DNA from 4 places in the Desulfosporosinus youngiae DSM 17734 genome. Region 4 is predicted to be linked to each of the others. Evidence: riboswitches for the same ligand, from Rfam matches in the RefSeq annotation. Region 4 holds a riboswitch; each other region holds the start of a gene.
The links. A riboswitch is a leader RNA that binds a small molecule or an ion and turns the genes downstream of it on or off. The one in region 4 is predicted to bind molybdenum cofactor.
Positions count from the first base shown of each region.

Region 1: another riboswitch for molybdenum cofactor. It lies ahead of DESYODRAFT_RS17610 (hypothetical protein); the one in region 4 lies ahead of DESYODRAFT_RS12680 (class I SAM-dependent methyltransferase).
Region 2: another riboswitch for molybdenum cofactor. It lies ahead of DESYODRAFT_RS16980 (FecCD family ABC transporter permease); the one in region 4 lies ahead of DESYODRAFT_RS12680 (class I SAM-dependent methyltransferase).
Region 3: another riboswitch for molybdenum cofactor. It lies ahead of moaA (GTP 3',8-cyclase MoaA); the one in region 4 lies ahead of DESYODRAFT_RS12680 (class I SAM-dependent methyltransferase).

Region 1 covers NZ_CM001441.1:3,769,297-3,774,918, reverse strand. The annotation lists gene DESYODRAFT_RS17620 (aminotransferase class V-fold PLP-dependent enzyme) at 1-1,107, shown strand, start outside; gene DESYODRAFT_RS17615 (hypothetical protein) at 1,325-1,849, shown strand; partial or broken gene DESYODRAFT_RS27485 (DUF3102 domain-containing protein) at 1,940-2,050, shown strand; gene DESYODRAFT_RS17610 (hypothetical protein) at 2,254-3,792, opposite strand; molybdenum cofactor riboswitch at 3,891-4,024, opposite strand; partial or broken gene DESYODRAFT_RS27480 (LbetaH domain-containing protein) at 4,560-4,762, shown strand; gene DESYODRAFT_RS17600 (hypothetical protein) at 4,782-5,622, opposite strand, start outside.
Region 2 covers NZ_CM001441.1:3,623,990-3,629,611, reverse strand. The annotation lists gene DESYODRAFT_RS16995 (ATP-binding protein) at 1-757, opposite strand, end outside; gene DESYODRAFT_RS16990 (hypothetical protein) at 770-1,573, opposite strand; gene DESYODRAFT_RS16985 (class I SAM-dependent methyltransferase) at 1,573-2,265, opposite strand; molybdenum cofactor riboswitch at 2,462-2,603, shown strand; gene DESYODRAFT_RS16980 (FecCD family ABC transporter permease) at 2,694-3,731, shown strand; gene DESYODRAFT_RS16975 (ABC transporter ATP-binding protein) at 3,731-4,531, shown strand; gene DESYODRAFT_RS16970 (ABC transporter substrate-binding protein) at 4,637-5,622, shown strand, end outside.
Region 3 covers NZ_CM001441.1:611,188-616,809, forward strand. The annotation lists gene fdhF (formate dehydrogenase subunit alpha) at 1-847, shown strand, start outside; gene DESYODRAFT_RS02925 (glutaredoxin family protein) at 1,066-1,284, shown strand; gene mobA (molybdenum cofactor guanylyltransferase) at 1,259-1,894, shown strand; gene fdhD (formate dehydrogenase accessory sulfurtransferase FdhD) at 1,940-2,725, opposite strand; molybdenum cofactor riboswitch at 2,879-3,007, shown strand; gene moaA (GTP 3',8-cyclase MoaA) at 3,080-4,051, shown strand; gene moaC (cyclic pyranopterin monophosphate synthase MoaC) at 4,055-4,525, shown strand; gene DESYODRAFT_RS02950 (MOSC domain-containing protein) at 4,746-5,180, shown strand; gene DESYODRAFT_RS02955 (MogA/MoaB family molybdenum cofactor biosynthesis protein) at 5,180-5,622, shown strand, end outside.
Region 4 covers NZ_CM001441.1:2,749,330-2,754,951, forward strand. The annotation lists gene DESYODRAFT_RS12665 (ABC transporter ATP-binding protein) at 1-68, shown strand, start outside; gene DESYODRAFT_RS12670 (hypothetical protein) at 58-1,101, shown strand; gene DESYODRAFT_RS12675 (helix-turn-helix transcriptional regulator) at 1,498-2,457, opposite strand; molybdenum cofactor riboswitch at 2,618-2,747, shown strand; gene DESYODRAFT_RS12680 (class I SAM-dependent methyltransferase) at 2,851-3,888, shown strand; gene DESYODRAFT_RS12685 (FecCD family ABC transporter permease) at 3,921-4,943, shown strand; gene DESYODRAFT_RS12690 (ABC transporter ATP-binding protein) at 4,943-5,622, shown strand, end outside.

The sequences.
Region 1 (5,622 bases), 1.0 Mb from region 4:
GCGCTATCCACTACTGCTTTCCAGGCCATGCTGCCGTATTTTGGAGACACCTTTGCCAATCCTTCAGCGATTCATGAGTACGGAGTGAATGCCAAAGCTGGGGTAGAACGCTCACGAAGGATGATCGCCAAGGCCATAGGCGCTAAGAACAATGAGATCTTCTTCACCTCAGGGGGGACAGAATCAGACAACTGGGCCATTCTGGGAGCGGTGGCCCAGCGCAGTTCCAAAGGAAAGCACATCATCACCACCTCGATCGAGCATAACGCTGTGCTCAAGACTGCGGAAGCTCTGGAAAAACAAGGGTATGAGGTAACCTACCTCCCTGTGGACTACTATGGCCGGATAACACCGGAACAGCTGGCAGAGGCGATCCGGGAGGACACCGTTTTAGTGAGCATCATGATGGCCAACAACGAAATCGGCACTATATTGCCCATAAAGGACCTGTGTCAGGTTGCCCGTCAGCGGAATGTGCTTTTTCACACCGACGCGGTGCAGGCTGTAGGACAGGTGAAAATTGACGTTAGGGATTTGAACGTTGACCTGCTTTCCATGTCTGCGCACAAATTCCAGGGACCCAAGGGTGTGGGCGCCTTGTTCGTAAAAATCGGGCGGATTCTGCCGCCCCTGATCCATGGAGGAGGTCAGGAAAAGGGTTCAAGGGCAGGGACGGAAAATGTTCCTGGCATCGTGGGTATGGCCGCTGCCTTGGAAGAAGCCGTGGCAACCATGGCAGAAAAGAACCGGAAGGTTGTTGCGATGAGGGACAGGTTGATTCAGGGGATATTGAAAATCCCCGGCTCCTATTTGACGGGGGATCCTGAAAACCGCCTGCCCGGTATGGCATCGTTTGCCTTTGCGGGAATGGACAAAAAGCCCCTGGTAACCACCTTAAGCAAGGCAGGTATCTTGGCAAGCTCGGCAAGCGCATGCACTGCAGGCTCCATCAACCCTTCCCGGATACTGCTGGCAACCGGCGCATCGGAGTCCCTTGCTTATGGCAGCCTGAGGATTAGTCTGAATGAACATAACAGTGAAGAGGATATGGATTATCTGCTGGAAACGATTCCTTCAGTCATTAGTAACATGCGAAACGGGGATTGAGCTTTGTAATTATTTTCTGTCTTTCTAAAATTACAGTAAATATTGAATTTATATTTGAGCTAAACGCTTGTACAAGAAACCGGGGTATGCACAATAATATATAAACCTAAAGGAGGTAAAGGAATAGCACATCAAGGATGTTGTAGTCAAAACGAGTCGGTGGCCAAAACAATTATTTCAATTACCAAGGTCAATAAGATAAAGGGGGAAACATTGCTTGACCATAACGTTTACAAAATTCGCTGGATTTTGTTTTATTTTATTATCAGTGCTAAGACTTACACCCTTTATAAATGCAACTGGGAAGTGGTTGCTATATGTTTCGCTTGCAGCGTTTTTTCTAATATTATCTGACCTAATAGAGTTCTACATCGAAGGTATAGCAGTAAAGAGAGAGGTTAAACTGAATAAAACATTAAATCACCTACCTTCAGTCCTCCTTGCGGGTTCACTGATAGCTGTAATCGTTTTACCCTATCTGAAAATCAATATTCCTGTAAAACAAGTTAATGCATTGAGTGACGCTATTACATTAGTTAGCTTAGGTATCGCAATAGCACTAATTGGGTTCAAAACAGAAAGAACAAAAAAATCATCATTTGATAAAACTAATTCTATAAGGGATGAGATCAGAGAGTATATAAATTCAATTGAAGGAAAGCGTGTCATTGATGAGAGGATAAGCGAGCTATCGTCACAAGATACACAATCAATTGGAGTGCAAAGAAAAGATTCAAAGTAAGGGTTTGTTGCTGCTACTTATGCGGGCTGGGTTTACCTGAAAATTTACAGAAAATAGCCAAGTTGAGGTGTTTTTGAGTGAATTGACTTAAGTTTACTCCTTCTGGGATTATCGGAAGAGGAGCGGAAGGAATTCATCGCCCAAAACGATGTGGCCGGCATGACGAAACAGGAGCTCCAGCAGGCCTTGAAAGATAGGGAGCCAGGCCATGCAGGAGAAAGAGCAGGCCCTTAGGGTATTCGCCGTATTCCAGTGCAGGAAGGGTTGTGTACGGTTTTTTTATGGATGATCACTGAATAGATAACTCCCCATATAGCAATAGGTTTACGCTGAAAATAGACAAAATGGATGCACCTTACGGACGAAATTATTGATACACTTTGGAAATCATGATCAAACCCCCACTAATGAGCTGCTAATCTCTTATTTAATTCTTCAGCTATTTCTAATTCGACTAAATCGATATTTGTTTTACCAATATAACCTGCCGGAATATCATTTGCTCTTATGAAATCGACAGTTTTATAATAGGTTTTGTGGCTCATATATTTTGAATAAAAGAGAACAAAATCTATCTCTCCAAAACTTCTAAATTCAATCTTGTCATTAAAGCCATCTATCGTAAGAATTGTGGGAAATTTAGCCTTTAACCGTTTTCTCCAACTTGGGGTCCCTCCGATGATTAAGAGCTTCTTATTGGTGATAAACTTCGATAAATCTAATGAAGTCTCTGTGGGTAAATAATCATTTTTAAGATCGATGAAAAACTCCCGAAGTTGAAAAAGTTCCTGTCTATTTTTCATTTCAGTATTTAGGTTTATTTTAAGTTTATCGATCTTCTTATTTAGCTCATTAATTTGTGCTTCATAAAATCTGCTTTGCTCAGATAAGGCATTTTTCAGTTTAAACTCATAATTTTCAATCTCACTTTTTAGTTTTTGTGCCTGGATTTCAACAGTGTCTTTTTCTGATGATGCAATATCTAACTTCTCCTTAAGAGCTTTCAATTCGGAATATAGGGCATCTTCATCACTATAAGTAAGATAAAGTTCCCTTGCTCTTAAGTATTCATTAAGCAGCATTTTTACAATATATCCGGCACCGAATGATTGCACAACCTGAGTTTTATCAAATTCCGATTTTCTCGTAGTTTTTATAAATGCCAGCATAACTTTATCTAAATCATTTTGGTTAAGCTTAGGAGAAATGGAATCAACATCTAATTTATGGATTAAAAGGAGATTGCGTAAACAACTTACAATATTTTTTATCTCTTTATTCTTACTATAAAGAATATCTGAGGAATTTTTTATTACTCCAAGTTCATTCTTGACTATCTGTTTTACTTTGGCTAATCTATTTTCTCTTTTTAATTCACTTTCAATATCAGTATTAATAGGGTTAATGTTAATAAACAAACTTGCCACATTAAATGCGTTTTCCACAACTTGCAGGTTGAGTAAATTTTCATTCATTTGTTTCATGGTGTAAAAATATAAAACAATCAGCGTTTCAGTTAACTTGAGGTTTTTATTGGTGTCTTCTATTGCTGGCAAATTTTTTCTAAATCCATCGTAATTATTATTTTGAGCATGAATATATACATCTTTGTAATATTTCTTGATGAGCCGTAAGACCTTCACTTTTATCAGCTCGGATTGTTCGGCGCTTAGTAAAATACCCAAAGTTTTTTTAGCATAAATTTCTTGTTCCAAGTCACCGTTACTTAGTAAGACATGATTATATCCTGAAAAGTTTTTAGCGTTTTCAAAGAACATTAATTTATTCTGATTATAAATGGAAGCTATATCTTTTCTCATTTCCTTATTTAAAGACAATCCCACAGAAATAATTGCCATAAAATATTCTTCTGCATCATTTAGGTCAATATCATGATTCTCTGAGAAAAATTCCATGACTTGTTTCATTTTTATACTTGCCAATGAAATTCACCACCTAACAATTTTGAAATGCATTGGTACTCGAAAAAAATAAATGGCTCCGCCAATAGAAAGCGGAGCCATAACTGATTTTAAATCCAGTTGGCTTTAATCCACCTCCTTTTCAAAACGTGAAGGCATACCCGTTTCCAAGTATACCCCGAGGGTTCTAGACCCTGTCCGGTGTCCATAGATTGCTCTTTAGGTTCATCCCGGCTCGGAGATTCGTTTTTTAATTTTAAATCTTGAATTTACCGTTAAAACCAGCACCATTGACTGTTATCTGATTATCTCGGGAACATTCAAATGTTGGATAATAGCTTTGTTTGTTTATATTTAATATTGGTAAGAAAAATGAGGCTTATGGATCTGATTGTCGAACCTACGTAAACATGAATTATACGTTTCCTCTGTTATTATACTGCACAAAATTCCTGTTTATCAATGTTTTTATTAATTTTCGTGTAACACGCTTTTTTAAAGAACTAGATTGGAGAGGTATATTTTTATTGAGTCAGAAGATCCGTAAAACTGGAAGGAATGGAAAGCGGGAAAGAAGGCCAAGAATACGCTATATTGACCGACTCCATGACATTTATCCGGATTTTTTAGCAGATATTTCACTTAGCAAAAGATCGAATGATTTATCAATGTTCAAGAAAACCCTGGTTTCTAATACCATGGATTTCAGCAAAAATATCCTTATTACTCAGTAATAGGGGTGAAGCATATGGTTAAAAGTGAAAAAGAGAAAATGCTATCAGGCGTTTTTAGGACCAAATGTTCAAATCTATACGGTTGGGCATCCTACTGACCCCGCGGAGAGACAAATAATGTTTGGATTGGCGGCGGAACCATTATCTGCCCGGGAGTGACAATCGGAGATAACCTGACGATAGGCGTGGGGAGTGTGGTGACTAAGGATATACCTGACAATGTAATTGCCGCGGGTAACCCCTGCAAAGTAATCAAAAGGCCTCCGCCTAGGGCGATTAAGCTTCATATCCAAAAAGTGTCATTTGATTTTTGCCGGTGGTGCAGATTGCAACCTCTACAGCATCTAATTGAATCGTATTGCCCAGGCCCAGCCCGGTATGGCTTCCCACAAATGATGTCTGAAGATTATTTATTACGTCCCAGGGAGCAGGTGCCCCCAGTACTGCAGCGGTTATATCCTGTTCAAGGGGATTTGTCAGATAATCGGCAGTACCGATTAAGGAACGGCTTACCTGCCCCAGTCCGGTCCAGGCTGCCTGAGCATTGGGCCGCCAGGAAAAGATCATTGAACTGACCCCTACGGCAACGGTCAGACTGAGTCTGCAGTAGAATTTTATAACAACCTGCTCAATATCCAAATAATTAGACATTGCCGGAAGCAGGCTGTACCCTAAGATGATATTTCCTCCGGTCTGTGTAAGCAAGCCTGAGGCTAAAGAGGCAACGCTGCCATTATGAAGTCCCACGGCATTATTAACATTGGTGAAATCAGTCCTGCCGTTATAGGCTGTCTGAGTAGCTGTAACAGCCCCGGAAGTATTGCATTTTATTTGCTCATCAGATGTTCTTACCATAAGAGGAGTGTTTGGACTGAGATTATAAGGAGAATAAAAACTTTGACTTACCGTACTGAAAGGCTCTGTTATTCTGAGGGAAAGGAAATCATTATTTCCATTACTTAACAGGAGGGATACCGCCTGAGAAGCCGATGCTTGCACTGCTGTCAGACAGACGCTTTTCTGCGCCTCCGGAGTCCAAAGAGTTATTCCGCTGGTCAGGACGCCAAAGCTGGCATATTTAATCAGGTTTGAGTTTTTTTCAATAGCTGCTGGAATT
Region 2 (5,622 bases), 870 kb from region 4:
GTCCGACGTTTCCTTGGACAACATTTAAAAACACGGATCTGGGTATGGAATCGTTGTTCTCTTTATAGACCTTATAACTGCTGGAAATTCGCTCATAGCTTCTGGGCGTGGCTCTAAGATCATCTTCGTTGATCTTATGCAAATATTCGGGGAAGACAGAGATAAACTCGATAACCTTCTGCTCAATTCCGGCCTCAATGGCCCAAGTGATCCACTGATGATAATCAGGCTCCATGAATAACCAGACAAATCTATTTTCTTGAGCGGCATCCATATCGACCACCTGGTAATCAAAATCCGAACCGTATTTATTGGAAGGATTCATGGCTGCTAAGATTTTTACCCCTTCAGGCAGGTTATAGCCATTGATTTCTCGATTTAAGATTAGATTCATCAGTTCCTGCTGGACGGTATGTTCACAACGGTTGATTTCGTCGATAAATAAAAGAACGGTTTTGCCCCGCGCTATTTCTTCATCGATTTCCCGCAGCTTATGATGGACGGCATAGACTGTCGCCTTCTTTTCCACCGGGTCTGCTTTGCCGTTAACCCCTGAATAGGATTCTATGGTGGGCAGACCGCCGATTTCCCCTTCTTTAAGGAGATTCCCATTTATAACAATTAAACTCCAATGATTTGCCTGAGCAATTTCTCTGGCTAAGGCTGTTTTGCCGATGCCGCTTTCCCCAACGATTAAAGGAACTTCTCCTGTGGATAGCACTAAGTCAACACTTTTTAAGGTGTCTGTAAAATTCATGATGTCTCACTCCTACAGCATCTTCAGCTTTTCATCAACAGCTATTTTTTTCGCCTTTTTGCTTCCATATTTATAAATAAACATGACCTTGTCCATGGGCAGAAGGCCGCTGTTTTGATGGATATAACTGCAATTTAAAAAATCCCGGACATAGTTTTCGTCTACATCTTCCCTGGCTAGGACTTCCTTTAAAACTTGTTCTAATTCAGAGTTAGATAGTTTCTGCATAACATAGTTAATCACTAAACTATTGGTTTTCAGAAATTCTAAGATTTTAGGTTTATCTAAATTATTGATAAAGGTAATAGCCCTCTCGTTCTTCTTGATGGCCAGAAGCTCCGCTTGAGGGGTTGGAGACTTAATATATCTTAAGGCATCATAACTGATTTTTACAGCCTCTTCCTGGACACGCTCACTAGGCTCCTGGATAAACTTAATGGAATCGTAATTTTTTCGTACGGCTAATAACTGCAATTCCTCACTTGGATTCTGAACATATTTGATAGCCCAGCCGGCTTGATTGATGGCCAATTTGATTAACGGATCGGTTGGGCTTTCAATATACTCTAAGTTAACCCAGCTGTCATTGATTGCTTTGGTCATCATATCCTCGGTAGGGTTATTGATAAATTGAATCGCCCGGCTATTATTGTCCAGGGCTAATTTCTGCATCTCTGGAGTTGGATTTTCTATATATTTTAAGGTAAGTCCATTTTGTTGAACAGCCAATAACTTTAGCTCATCCGAGGGATTAGGGATGTAGGCTATGGCATTGGGGTTAGTCCTGATCATTTCCATAAGCTTTGAGGTTTTCATCAGTCCTTTACCCACTTGGCCACCACAAACCCAGGATTGCCTTCTTTTTTCTCCTCCATAGCCAGGGCTTCGGCTGTTGTTTGAACCTTGGGCGGGAAGAAGAGACATTCGCCGATTTCGGCAGGTACACCGATTTGCCAGGAGCTTATTTCTTCTTTGCTGTAAAGAGCAGCACGGGCGAAGACCGAAGCGGGATTGCTGCGGGCTGCCTCCGCATAGTATTCACTCCAAGCACTCCTGCCGGCGATGAGTCCGATCACCATACAGCCCCCGGGTTTTAAATGACTAAAAAGTTTTTGCAGGACCTTTTCCGGTTCCGGTATGAATTCAAAGGCGGTCATGGAAAAAATCCCATCATAGAATACAAGTTGATCCAGAATTTCTGTAATATCCGCATGACGCCAGTGAACAGGCTTAGCGTTTGCGGTGTTTTCCGCAAGGGCCGCTAGTTTCGTTTGGGCCAGAGCCATCATTTCAGCGGAAATATCCACAGCAGTGACTTCGTATCCCTCCTGCACAAGCCAGCCGGTATATTGTCCGGTACCGCAGCCGATCTCCAGAACCCGGGGCCCCGGTGCCTTAAACATGGATTGAGCCAGATGACGTTCAACTTGGTCCGATACGGAGCCAAGCTCTGTACCATACCAGGAATCATAATGTGCGGCGACGTGGTCAAAAAGTGCTTCCTTCATTTGCAATCACCCTCGTGTTCAAATTCTTATATTTAATTTGTAAGGTTCTGCTTTTGGCTTTTTAAATCCTCCTTCAGGGGGTTGGCAGGTCGAATTATGCAACGTTGCACAATTTGACCTGCTGATCATCAAATATTTTAGGACAGGTTATAAATCGAACAGACAATTTCCACCTTTATATCGTAAAATAATACAAATAATAGGTCTTTTCCGTGTTCTGACAGCTAAAAGGATAACTCATGCTGTCAGAACCTGAGTCTGAACTTTACGGGCTCACGGGGTTATGATTGGAAACGGTCTAACCTTCACTTTTGAGAAGGAAAAGCTGCGGCAGAAGAATGCCTTACCGCTGAAGATACTGATGCGGCTTGCTTTTAATTCCTCAAAGCAGGTCGCATTTTTATATATAAATAAGAAGGGAGAATAATATGAAGCAAAGTTTAAGCCGCAGTGAACAAAAAAGGCTGCTGAACCTTAAGCTGTTTGTCCTGTTAGGGGTTTTAATAGTCATTTTCATCGGCTCATTTAATTTTGGACGTTACAGCGGCATCAGCCTTCGCGAAGTTACCTTGATATTTATGAGTAAAGTGTTCCCTATAAGCCCTACCTGGCCGGATTCTTTTGAGACAGTTGTCTTTTATATACGATTTCCCAGAATCATTGCGGCAGTTTTGATCGGCGGCTTGCTGGCGCTGGCCGGGGCTTCTTATCAGGCCGTTTTTAAAAACCCTCTGGTTTCCCCGGATATCCTGGGAGCTTCCGCAGGGGCGTCCTTTGGAGCGGCTTTGGCTATTTTTAACGGCTTGGGAGCGGTCTGGATTCAGATTTCGGCTTTTGCCATGAGCTTGCTGGCTGTGGGCTGTTCCTGTCTTGTCGGCAGCAGGATTAAGCGCGACCCCGCTCTGGCCCTGATTCTTTCCGGGATTTTTGTATCCTCATTGGCCAGCGCTCTGGTGTCTTTGCTGAAATTCCTGGCCGACCCGCTGGACAAACTGCCGACCATCACTTTCTGGCTGTTGGGCACCTTGGCCAATATTACCATAACCGATATCGGCTGGGCGCTTATCCCCATGGTGATAGGAGCGGTGCCTCTGATCTTGCTGCGCTGGAGGCTGAATGTTCTTTCCATGGGTGAAGATGAAGCTAAGGCCTTGGGTGTTGAGACGAAACAATTGAGGATTGTTGTTATTGTCTGCGCCACCATACTGACTGCCGCGTCTATTTCCATTGGCGGCTTGATCGGCTGGGTTGGTTTGGTCATCCCTCATTTGGCACGCATGATTGTCGGACCCAACAACAAGTTTTTGCTGCCCGCTTCCCTGATTATCGGCGGTAGTTTCCTGCTCTTGGTGGATAATTTTGCCCGCTCCCTGTCCAGTGTGGAAATTCCTCTAGGTGTTTTGACGGCGATTGTCGGCGCGCCCTTCTTTATTTCCCTCATGCTGCGCGGAAAGGAGGCGGCCTAATGCTATTTGCCTTGAAAAATGGGGTTTGCGGTTATTCGGCGGACAAGCCGGTTTTAAGAAACATAAATTTCCAGGTTGCGGCGGGGGAAGTTCTGTGCATTTTAGGCGCAAACGGCGTAGGGAAATCCACCCTGTTCAAATCCATGCTGGGCTTGATCCGGATGTTAGGCGGATCAGTTACTGTTGACGGGGCGGACATCAGCCAATGGTCCAGAGCTGAAATTGCCCGGACTATCGGCTATATTCCCCAGGCCAATAATCCGCCCTTTTCCTATTCGGTGTTGGATGTGATTTTAATGGGCAGGACAGCCTATTTGGGAATGTTTGCCTCCCCGCAAAAAGAGGATGAAAGGATCGCAGAGGGTGTGGTTGAGCAGCTTAACATTGCCAGATTGATTGACAAGCGCTATCAGGAACTGAGCGGAGGAGAACGGCAATTGGTGCTGATTGCCCGGGCGCTTGCCCAACTGCCGAAAATCCTGATCATGGATGAGCCGACGGCAGCTTTGGATTTCGGCAATCAGCAGATGGTGCTGAACCAGATATACCGGCTTTCTGAGAAAGGACTCAGCATCATCATGGCCTCCCATTTTCCCGATCATGCCTTTTTGTATTCTCACAAAGCGCTCCTGCTGAAAGACGGGGGGATTTATTCAACGGGCAGCCCCAATCAGGTCATCACAGAGCATAGCCTGAGGGATCTTTATGCTGTTGAGACGAAAATCATCAACACGGGTATTCTGCCGCGTTCCGCCGTAACAGGCTCGACAGACATAAAAGTATGCGTTCCGCTGTCCTAGGGCGGAAAAGAGGAGGGAAGCAATAAGTTGCCAAATAATTGTGAACCGGCAGATGCCTAGGATATAAAATTTTACCATGGTCATTTAAGAGAGGAGAAATTTGTCATGAACAAGAGCATAAAAGTAATTAGTATCGTTTTGGGGTTTCTAATGATGTTTTCCGTAGTGGGCTGCAACAATGCACCTCAAGCTGCCAATGGAACGGCAGATAAAGCTGCCGGGCAGGAATCCCAGGTTGTCACCAAAGTGGATATGGCCGGAAACAGTGTTACCTTACCCGCCAAATTGAATAAAGTGGCTATCACCTCCTGGATGGGTTCCTTTGGCGCAGTTGCCCTGCTGGGAAGAGTGGATTTGGTGTCTGCCATGGCGGATACCAGCCGTTATGCCTGGATGCGGCATGCCTTTCCCCAGATTCTCAGCATTCCCGATTATGGCAGCTTCGATAAAGTGAACGTTGAAGAAATGCTGAAATCCAACCCGGATGTTATTATCTCCCCTAATTCGGCTGCTGAAGCCAATAAGAAAATGAAGTCCCTGAATATGCCTGTGTATATTGACGGGATGATGACGCCCAACTCCGATGACGTGTTTGAAGGCTGGCACAAGGAATTGCTGGGGGTTGCCGATCTGATTGGCGAGACGGAGAAAGCAGAGCAATACCTGAAATATACCAATGATATCCTGGCGATGGTGAAACAAAGGGTGGACGGGATTCCGGAATCCCAGCGCAAGACAGCCCTTGTCGTCCGTACCACTATGCTTGAGGTTTTTGCCAATAATATTTCCTGTGGCTGGGCTGTGAAGGCGGCAGGCGGTATTAACGTAGCGGCCGAGGCAGGCAACCGTTACTTCACGACCAGCGCGGAAAATATCACCCAGTGGAACCCGGACTTTATTTTCCAGACCATTGTCACCACACCTTTTGATGAAAAAATGGCTGCCTATTATGACGAGTGGAAGGCGGATAAACGCTACCAGAATATTAAGGCAATCCAAAGCGGGGACGTTTATATCATGCCCATGGGGGTCACCCAGTGGAACGGGGATGTGGAAATGGCCCTGGGAGTGCTGCAGATGGCCAAGATTAT
Region 3 (5,622 bases), 2.1 Mb from region 4:
TTTAGGTGAAGATCCGGTGATTACGGATGCGGATGCCAATCATGTACGCAAAGGCCTGCAGTCCCTTGATTTCCTCATAGTCCAAGAAATCTTCTTGTCCGAAACCGCTAAGTTAGCAGACGTTGTCTTACCTGGGGCCAGTTTTGCCGAGAAAACAGGTACATTCACGAATACTGAGCGTCGGGTGCAAATGGTGAATCAAGCCATTAAGCCTATCGGTAATGCTAAGACAGATGGACAGATTATTTGTGAACTAGCTACTCGTATGGGATATCCTTTCGAATATAAATCTTCCGCTGAAGTTATGCAGGAAGTCGCCAGCCTTGCTCCTTCTTTTGCTGGGATCACCCATGAGCGACTAGGGACCCAAGGGTTGCAATGGCCGGTACCTCATGCAGAACACCCAGGCACCAAGTTCTTGCACGAAGGCAAGTTCACTCGGGGCAAAGGACAGTTTGTGGCGATCGAGAATCAACTGCCTGCTGAATTACCGGATGAGGAGTATCCGCTCTTACTCAGTACCGGGCGTAAACTTTCTCATTATAATGTCTTCACACAACACTCGCCATCTTTGGAAGAACATTCTCCTGAAGAATTGGCAGAGGTCAATCCGTCAGATGCTGAACGGCTTGGAATCGAAGACGGTGAACAAGTCAAGGTGGCATCCCGTCGGGGTGAACTGAAAACTAAAATCAAGGTTACAAATCGAGTGCCTGAAGGCGTGGTCTTCATGACCCTCCACTACTTTGATTCCCCCACCAATGTCTTAACCAATGGGGCGTATGATAAAGTCACTAAAACCTATGAGTATAAAGTTTGCGGCGTGAAGATCTCAAAGATCAGTTGAGACTAAAGATCGAAGGGACCCTTTAAAAGGGTCCCTTTTTCTGCTGGGTAGAGACGGTCCTTTTGGCACACTTAACGGTGTGTCCAAAGGACTGTTCCCGTTACACGCGATCATCCAGTCCTCGCCGTGACATAGAAGAATAAATATGGTACATTGAAGATAGAACTATCAACTTCAAACGAGTTGAGGAGTGAAAAATTGTGAATCAAGAAGTAATTATGTATACTCTACCTCTTTGCCCTTACTGCGCACGCGCTAAGCGATTCCTTTCGGGGAGAGGGATTATGTTTACAGAGAAAAATATTTTCATTCCTAAGAATTTCAAAGAATTAAGAAAAGTAACTGATGCCATCGGAGTTCCGGTAACCATTGTAGGGAAACGGATTCTAACCCGCTTTTCGTCTACTGAATATGAGGAGGTCTTCAGAAATTACTAAACTACTACGAGACTTCGAAAAACAACTTCCGAAATTGAAGGCGACTGGAGTTTTATTAGCAGGCGGAAAAAGCTCGCGTATGAAAAAAGAAAAGGCTTTTCTCGAAATAGACGGAAGGTCTCTGGCAGAACGGAGTTTAGAGGTTTTGCGAAACGTATTTTCGGAAGTAATCATTAGCAGCAACACTCCAGAACGTTTTGCCCACTTTGGGGTACCTATTATTCAGGATGAAGTTCTCGGCCGAGGCCCGCTGGAAGGGCTATATCAGGGTTTAACAGCGGCCGCATATGATGAGGTTTTTTTTGTCGCCTGTGATATGCCATTTTTAAAAGCAGACATTATCCGCAGCTTGGCAAAATGGATTTCAGACTATGATGTTGTCGTTCCAAAGCTTAAGTCAGGCCTCCATCCGTTACACGCCTATTATCATCGCTGTTGCCTTCCCATAATAAAAAAGAATCTTGAGGCAGGGTGCCTCAAGATCATAGATCTCTATCCTGCCTGTTCCGTGAAGTATGTGGAAGAACAGGAACTGGAGGGGGTTTCGGATTCGATAAACGTCTTTTGCAACGTGAATACACCCGAAGACTGGGCAGCTATCCATAAATGATAAATCTACTCTTCGAAAACTGAGCTAAAATCTTATTTTTAATGTTCAGAAAATAATTCGTTCCGGGCAGGTGTAAATATTTAAGCGTTGTTCCCTTGCAAACCCCACAATCGTAATGTTCAAAGCAGTTGCTTGAGAAAGGGCCATATCTGTCGGCGCGCCACGGGCAATGAGGATGGGAACATTCATTTTGGCAACCTTAAGCAGGATTTCGGAGGAAACTCTGCCGCTAAAGAAGATAACATGGTTTTCAAGGCTCAACTTAGTGCGAAAGGCTTCACCGCTGAGCTTATCAAAGACATTGTGCCTGCCAATATCATAGCTGGTTAGGAGTATATCGCCTTTATTGCCAACTCCGCCGCTGTGTACCCCACCCGTCTCCTGAAAGAGAGGAAGATAGGATTGTAAAAATTTAGCATAATTATAAGCTTCCTGAAGTGGGATGCTATAAGTTGAGACAAGAGGTTTAACCATAAGTGCATCATTGGCAAAACAAAACGAAGCTCTGCTTTTACCGCAGCAGGCAGATACAAATCGTTTGCTCATAAGTTCTTTCTGTAAAACACAAGGTTTACCCTCAACCCAAACCATGTGGTCTGAAGAATCTTGGCGAATTTCGTACACGTCCTCAGGAACCCGGATGAACCCTTCGTTGAATAAAAACCCAAGAGTAAGTTCCACAGTCTGGGAAGGTGAACACAATAGGGTGGCGATCTCATCTCGATTATAGTGAATAGTTAATGGAACCTCTCGGACAACTGTATCTTCTCTTCCTTCTATTAATGCTCCATCGGCTTTAAGAATGGAAAGGGTAACCGTTTCGTTTGGCATTTTAACCTCCTTGGACCTTTTTTTTATAGTGTACACTAATTTTTCAAGAATCTGAATCAGTTTCTATTAAAAAGACAAAATGTAATATATTAATAAAAGGAATTTTCGACTTTATCACGAATTATTTCTTAAAGGTTAAAGTGAAGGTTAAATTGAATCGTTTCGCTCCGAAGCTGGATTGCCTAAAGCAATGCTATGGTGACCAGACTAGTGTCTTAGGCACTCGGGTATTATGGGAAACTGTGATATCTCCTGCTGGAAAGGAGTCTGTTGACAGGTGGATTATATTCCCCCGGTTGTTTACAGACCGTGGGGTTTTTTGTTTTAAAATCTAATCCAGAAAGAGGAGACATAATGCAAGATCAATTTCTTAGGCGAATTGATTATCTCAGAATTTCAGTGACGGATCGTTGTAATCTGCGTTGCAAATATTGTATGCCTGAAGAAGGGATACAATGGATGCCGCATGATTTGATTCTTACTTTCGAAGAAATACTTAGATTGATGAGGATAAGCACGCAATTAGGTTTTCGGAGATTTCGTATTACAGGCGGAGAACCTCTTGTGCGCAAGGACATTTTGGAATTCCTGCGCGAGGGGGCTCAACTTCCTGGAGTTGAAGATCTCATGCTCACAACGAACGGATTATTACTTCCGGAAATGGCTTTTGATTTAAAGGCTGCAGGAGTTCACCGAGTTAATATTAGCTTGGATACGATGGATAAAACCCGCTTTTTTGAGAATACTCGCGGAGGGGATGTCTCAAAAGTGATTCAGGGAATCTTTCGTTCGCTGGAGGCCGGCCTTAATCCGGTCAAAGTTAATGTTGTCGTTGTGCGCGGATTTAATACGGAAGAACTGCCCAGCTTTCTAAAGCTGGCTAAACAATATCCGCTTCATGTTCGATTTATTGAACTCATGCCGATTGGTGTCAGCTCGGAGCATCGGAGTGATTTTGTCTCAATTAAAGAAATGAAAGAACTACTAGGGCTCAATGAAGATGCTCCAACTAAAGTGATTGCCGGCGGAGGCCCTGCTGAATATTTTCAGCCAAGCGGTTATAAAGGAAGTATCGGCTTTATCAGCGCCCTGAGTCGTCATTTTTGCAGCACGTGCAATCGTGTGCGTTTGACGGCAGACGGTAAATTAAGACCGTGTTTGCATAGTAAACATGAAGTTGATTTAAGAGAGGTCCTGCGTTCGGGCAGTTCGGATCAGGATATTCTGAAGGTATTTGCACAGGCGGTTTGGCATAAACCAGCAGAACATCATATGAACAATGAAGCTTGGCAAGATACACGTGTAATGTCTCAGATCGGAGGGTAAGCAATGGAATTAACACATTTTGATGAAGAAGGACGCGCACGGATGGTGGATGTCAGTGACAAGGCAGAAACTGCTAGGGTTGCTGTTGCCCAAGGTAAGATACTGATGAAACCAGAAACCCTGGAAAGAATTCGCTCAGGGCAGATTGCTAAAGGAGACGTCTTAGCAGTGGCCCAAGTTGCGGGGATTATGGCGGCAAAGCAGACCTCACAACTGATTCCAATGTGCCATCCCTTAGCGATTACCGGTGCTAAATTAAGTTTTAAACTGGTGGAACCTGGTGAGATAGATATCGAAGCTAGCGTGAAAGTCCACGGAAAAACCGGTGTGGAAATGGAAGCATTAACAGCAGTTAGTATTGCTGCCTTGACCATTTATGACATGTGCAAAGCAATCGATAAGACGATGACGATCCAGGGAATTTTTCTGGCAGAAAAGCTGGGGGGAAAAAGCGGGCATTTTGTACGGGACTAACTGCCACTAAACATTTTAGGCGGAAAGTAAGTGGCAGTAAGTCCCTGCATAAGTTCGACTAGACATTTCTGAAGCGGGGCTTCAGAAATGTAGTCTCCTATATACGAGACTAACTGCCACTAAACATTATAAGCAGAAAGTAAGTGGCACTAAGTCTTGCATAAGTTTGACTAACTGCCGTATGGACTAATAATTGAGCATGAAGGAGAGGCATATTATTATGGGAAAAATAGTAGCTGTTTGTACAAGTGAACGAAAAGGGATGCGCAAAAAGAATGTGGGTGAAGGCATCTTAAAAGTGGGCTTTGGGCTTGAAGGCGATGCTCATGGCGGAGACTGGCACCGGATGGTCAGTTTACTGGCGATGGAGAGTATTAAGTCCATGCAAGATAAAGGGTTGAAGGTAGGCCCAGGGGATTTCGCAGAGAATTTAACAACAGAAGGTATTGAATTATTTACTCTGCCGATTGGAACAAAAATAAAAATTGGAGATACAAGCATTGGAGAGGTAACACAAATTGGTAAGGAATGCCACACAAAATGCGCCATCTACCATCAAGCTGGAGATTGTGTGATGCCGAAAGAAGGAATTTTTATTCGGTTATTGGAGGGCGGAGTTGTTCGAGTCGGAGATAGCATTGAGGTGATCAATTGATGCTTCGCGTGGGAGTTATAACGGCTAGTGACAAGGGGTCACGTGGGGAAAGGGAAGACCTTTCCGGACCTGCCCTTGCTAAGCTTGTTCAGGAAATCGATGGAGAGGTTGTGGAGTATGTAGTGCTTCCTGATGACCAGGTGTTGCTGGAGAAAACCATGCGCCATTGGGCAGATGAACTTGGCCTGGATTTGATCTTAACGACCGGGGGTACGGGGTTTTCAATGCGGGATGTCACACCAGAGGCGACTCTGGCTGTCGCAGATCGAATGGTCCCGGGTATTGCCGAAGTCATGCGGATGGAGAGTCTTAAAGTGACTCCAAAGGCAATGTTAAGCAGAGCAATTGCAGTTCTTAGAAAGCGAACCCTGATTATTAATATGCCAGGCAGTGTTAAAGCAGTTCGCGAATGCTTCGCAGCGATTGCGCCTGCAATTCCCCA
Region 4 (5,622 bases):
TGGTTAATCTGGAAATTGATTTTTCTAAAGGGGTATTCTACAAAAGGGAGATAAAAAATGCAATTTAATCAACGACTGATAGAAATCCTGGATAAAGTTCAGAATTATGAAAGCCTGACGAAAGAAGACTGTCTCCACTTGCTTAATTTCAAGGAAACATCCTTGGAAGCCTCAATGATCAGGACGGTGGCGGACCATCTTTCCAGGCAAAAGTCGGAAAATTCCGGAGTGATTATCGGGCAGATTGGGGTCGAAGTCTCGGAATGCGAGGGGAACTGCCGGTTCTGTGTTTTCGGAAAAGGGCATACTCAGTTTTCTCCAAGAAGGACAACGGATGAAGAGATTGCCTTGAAAGCACAAGAATTCGCGGGTCAAGGGGACTTGTATGGACTGTTCCTGATGACAATGCACTCCTATAACCTGGATGTCGTTTTAAATTCAGTTGAGATTGTCAAAAAGAATATCCCTGATCATACGCAGATCTGGGTGAATATCGGGGATGCCGATATCAAGACTTGGCAAGAATTAAAAAAAGCAGGTGTAAGAGGGGCTTATCATGTTAATCGCCTGAGGGAAGGCATCGATACAGATCTCAGTCCGAAGGTCAGGCGTTCGACCATGGAAGCCATTGTTGCCGCCGGCCTCGATTTATATACCTGCTGCGAACCCATTGGACCAGAGCACTCCAATGAAGAAATTATTGATAATTTCTTCATTGGAATTGAACTTGGCTGTTTTCAACATGCGGCTATGCGAAGGATAGCTGTACCGGGTGTTCCATTGTCTGTCCATGGACAAATTACGGAATTGAGACTGGCCCAGATTGTGGCGGTCATTACTTTAGCCACTTTAAATCTGAAGAGTTTGCGTTATATGTCCGTACATGAGCCTAACCAAGCGGGGTTATTAGCAGGAGCTAATGTTCTAACCGCTGAAAGCGGGGCCAACCCCCGGGATAATAACCTCGAAACCTCTAAAGGCAGGGGAGCTTCCATGGCAGAATGCCGAAAAATGCTCTTTGAGGCCGGATTTACCAGTCTTCGTCGGGGAGACGAGTCGATGGTCCCGCTTAATCTGGAAAATCTCATGCCGACAGATTAAGCAAATAAGTGTTGTTGTATTTAAGGATACACCCAGCCACAGGTTCACATCAGGTACTGCCCTGAGGTTTGGCACGAAAATGTCCGGTACGATAGTCTCCAGCGGAGAGTATCGCCGAAGCCGTGATCCCTTAAGGAATCCCTACCGGCGTAGGATACAGTTTCGCCGAAGCGGCTATCTCCAAAGAATACTTATCCGCTGAAGGTAACTCCCGCGCCGGTGAGTGGGCGAGCCTCGGAGTGCTGAGTTAACGGATGTGGGAGAAGCTGCCCGACCCAAAGGACCTATTTTCACTCATCAGTGGTGCCGCAAAGCGGCATGTGGGTCTGATAGTGCAAGAAAAGGCAACGGAGCCAGTTTGATTAAACTGACTTCGCTGCCTTTTTTAAGGCGTTCCTAGATTTCGGCCATGATCTCTCCCATACTAGATATGTCATACCCCCCAATTCCTATCACCTCATTGCGAAAAGAGGGGGATTTTAAGATACTCATTAAAGCCTGGAAATGTGTCCGCTCCAGATCTTCCTGGCGAATTACCAGATCATAGCGTTCTTTATGCAGCGGGATAAAATCAAGATTGACAAATTGCATGGCAACCTTTTCAATTCCTAAACCAACGTCTGCTTCACCGCGGGCGACTTTACTCGCTACGGCAAGGTGGGTCATTTCTTCCTCTCCATAACCAACAATATCCCGACTGCGAATCCCTAGAATCCTTAGCTGTTCATCTAACAGCACTCTTGCCCCGGACCCTCTTTCGCGGTTAATAAAACGAACCTTTGGTTTAGTCAGGTCACTCCAGGTGGTTACATTTTTGGGGTTACCTTTGGCAACATAAAAACCTTCCATTCGATAAACCAAATTTATGATATAGGTTGGGTGACCTGGCAACAGTCTGCGCACATAGGGAAGGTTATAGTCGTTGGTATCGCTGTCCCATAGGTGTGCAGTAACTGCATTGGCATGGCCGCGGTATAGGGCCATCAGCCCATCGATGCTGCCGATATAGCGGCGCAGGAAATGAACTTGCGGAAATTGTCTTTCCAGATAGCGGGTCAGAATGTCCAAGAGGATATCTTGCCCACAGATGACTAAGCCTTCATCCGAAGAAGGATTGTGGCTGAATCCCTGGGTTGGTGCAAAGGAGGGGGATGGGGTTGTTGCGGGGGAATCTAAGGGGGCGAGCCCTTTGGATTTTCGTTTGTAGCTCTCAATATCAGCACTCTCTATACGAACCTTGCGACCAACATGGTAAGCCATGAGCTCACCCCGCTTTATGAGCTCATACACTGTGAACTTGGAAATCCTAAGGATTTCTGCGACTTCTTCAGGCGTATAGGAAACATCATTAGCCATAGCGAACCTCCAGAAATTATTTATGAATATTATAATAATTAATCTTATATTGCCTATTTATTATAACATATTGTATAATGGCAATGAAGTTTGGTTTTGTTATGTCTAGTTAGTTTACGTTAGCTAGTACACACGCCGAACCTATTATATTTAAAAACTTAATCAATCATATCTCCGAGCCTGATCAACCTAACGAGAAATCTATGGTTGCCGGCCAGGGCTTTAAGCCCTCAGGGCGTAACCGGAAACGGGTATGCCTTCACATTTGAAAAGGAGGTGGCAGGCCTGGTAAGGTTTTATTTGGCGTGGCTCCACTTTCTTTGAGTGGGGCCATTTTGTACCCGTTGAGCGGTAATCGAAAATAAGTTTTATGTGGTGAAAGAGGGTTTAAGGATGGCAGTTGATAAGTTGGCAGATACGCAAATCCCCGAGGGACTGGAGGTCATTGAAAATTATATCAAGGCCTATAAATCGTTCCAGATATTAAAAACGGCCATCGATTCAAGATTGTTTGACTGGCTTGAGAAAATAGGGGGGAGTACGAGAGAGGAAATATCTCAGGGGGTCAAATTGCATGGCCTTTTCATGAAGGGATTTTTACAGTCACTTATTGAAATGGGCTTTCTCGTGCAATCAGGCAATCAATACAGGAATTCCGGTATTACAAGCACCCTGCTGACCCGTGATAAAGAGACATACCAGTGGTTAAGTTTAACCGCCGGCTTTGATTGGAAAGACTTGCTACCCCTCTTTCGTTCTAAAAACCCGGTGCTGGAATTGCGTTACGATAATGTTTTTCCCGAATATATTCAGGCCATGGCCAAACGTCCGTTAACAGGGGAACTTCAGGCTCTTACGCGTCACGTAGTAAACTGGCCCGGGTTCCGACAAAGCCAAAGGATCTTAGATATAGGCGGCTCCTTTGGACTATTCACTCTTGCCCTGTGCCAGGAAAATATCAATTTAGAGGGCTTGATTATTGAGGAACCGCTTCGGGTCGCCCATACTGCCAGGCTGATTGAGGATCAGGGTTTAGCAGACAGAGTTAAGGTCCATGAGGTTGATGATCTTCTGGAAATCAATCCGGAGCCTGATTTCGATGTGATTCTTATGGCCCACAAACTCTATGCTTATCGCCAGCAACTATCGCCCATGTTCTTGAAAATGTCCAATCTTTTAAAGCCAGGCGGACTGTTGGTTTCCAATCATTGGTTCTGTGGTCCGGGCTGCGAAGCTGAAGCCGACGGAATCAATGAACTGGACAAGGCCATACACAGCTTAGGGCATCCCATCTGTCATGTGGAAACCTTCGGCCGGTTTTTTAATGAGGCGGGAATTAAGCTGTTCAGCAGAGCTGATCTACCTGGCACGTATGGTGTATCTAAGCTGCACCTGGGCCAAAAGATGGAGAGGGTGCAAATAGATGTGTAAATGGATAGATAAGATGAAGGAGAAGTTCACCCTTGAGACTTAAGAGCAATGACTACTTTAGATTGAAAATAATTGCGCTGGTCTGCTTTACCATAGCGTTGTTTTTTGGATCGTTTTTGGTTGGACGATTTGCAATATCCCCCCTAACGGTTTTGCACATCATCCTTTCTAAATTCGCCGATATACCGCAGTACTGGGACACTACCCTCGATACGGTTGTTATGCAGGTGCGTCTGCCCAGGATTGTGCTTGGAATTTTAGTCGGGGGAGCTCTCTCGGTTGCCGGAGCTTCATATCAGACGCTGTTTAAAAATCCGATGGTATCTCCCGATATTTTAGGGGTTTCGGCAGGAGCAGCCTTTGGTGCGGCGCTGGCCATGATCAACAATGCCTCTTGGTGGCAGATCCAGCTGCTGGCTTTTCTTTTTGGGATTATCGCCGTAGCGGCCGCCTATACGATTGCTTATGTATTTGGAGGGAATACAATTACCGTGCTCATTTTGGCGGGGATTGTTGTTTCGAGCTTGTTTCAGTCGTTGCTCTCCATTGTAAAAACCCTGGCCGATACAGATAACGCGCTGCCGACCATTACTTATTGGCTGATGGGCAGTTTGGGCAAGGGCAAAAACGAGGATGTCTTAGTCATGCTGCCGACTCTGGCCCTATCCCTTTTCATGATCTATATTTTTCGCAGTCAGATCAATGTGTTGGCGGCGGGAGAAGATGAGGCGCGCACGATGGGAGTCAATGTTCCTTTGGTGAAGCTGGTAGTTGTTATCAGTTCGACGCTGATGACGGTCTCGGCAGTCAGTATTTGCGGGATTGTCGGCTGGGTTGGCATGGTCGTGCCGCATATTGCCCGAATGCTTACCGGAGCAAGTTTTTCTAAGCTGGCGGTTACTTCGTTTTTCATTGGCGGAACATTTTTGCTGATAATCGACAATGTTATTCGGGGGATCGAAGGGGTTGAACTGCCGCTTGGCGTGCTCACTGCTTTGGTTGGCACTCCAGTCTTCGTGCTATTGCTGTCCAGAGTCAGGAAAGGGTGGTCGTAGTGTTAACGGTGAAAGGGCTAAGTTTTTATTATCACCCGGACAGGATGATTTTGAAGGATATTTCCTTTACGTTGGCCAGTCATGACATTTTGTGCCTGCTTGGTCCCAACGGAACGGGCAAGACAACCCTGATTCGCTGCCTGCTTTCCCTTAATAAGATGAAGAGCGGAAGCATTGAGCTTGACGGGCAGGACTTAAAAAAATTATCCGCCAAAAACAGAGCGAAATTGATGGCCTATGTTCCCCAGGCTACAACCATGGCTTTCCCCTATGAAGCCAGAGAGGTCGTGCTTATGGGGCGTGTGACTCATCTGGCAACCGGTGGCAGTCCGACGAATAAGGACTGGGAGCTTGCTGATGAAGCCATGGAGCGGCTGGGAATTCTGCATATGAGCCGGTATTTGTTCAGTGAAATGAGCGGCGGCGAAAAACAGATGGTCTTGTTGGCCAGAGCCCTGACACAGCAGGCCAAAATTATGATTATGGATGAGCCGACCGCTAATCTCGATTACAGCAACCAGGTAAAAATGCTTCAAGTGATCAGGACTTTGGCCGGGCAAGGCTACTCAATTTTAATGACCTCGCACTTTCCCGACCATGCCTTCCTGGCCTGCAATAAGGCGGTTCTCATGCGCGATGGATTATTCATGGCGCAAGGACTCCCGGAGGATGTCGTAAC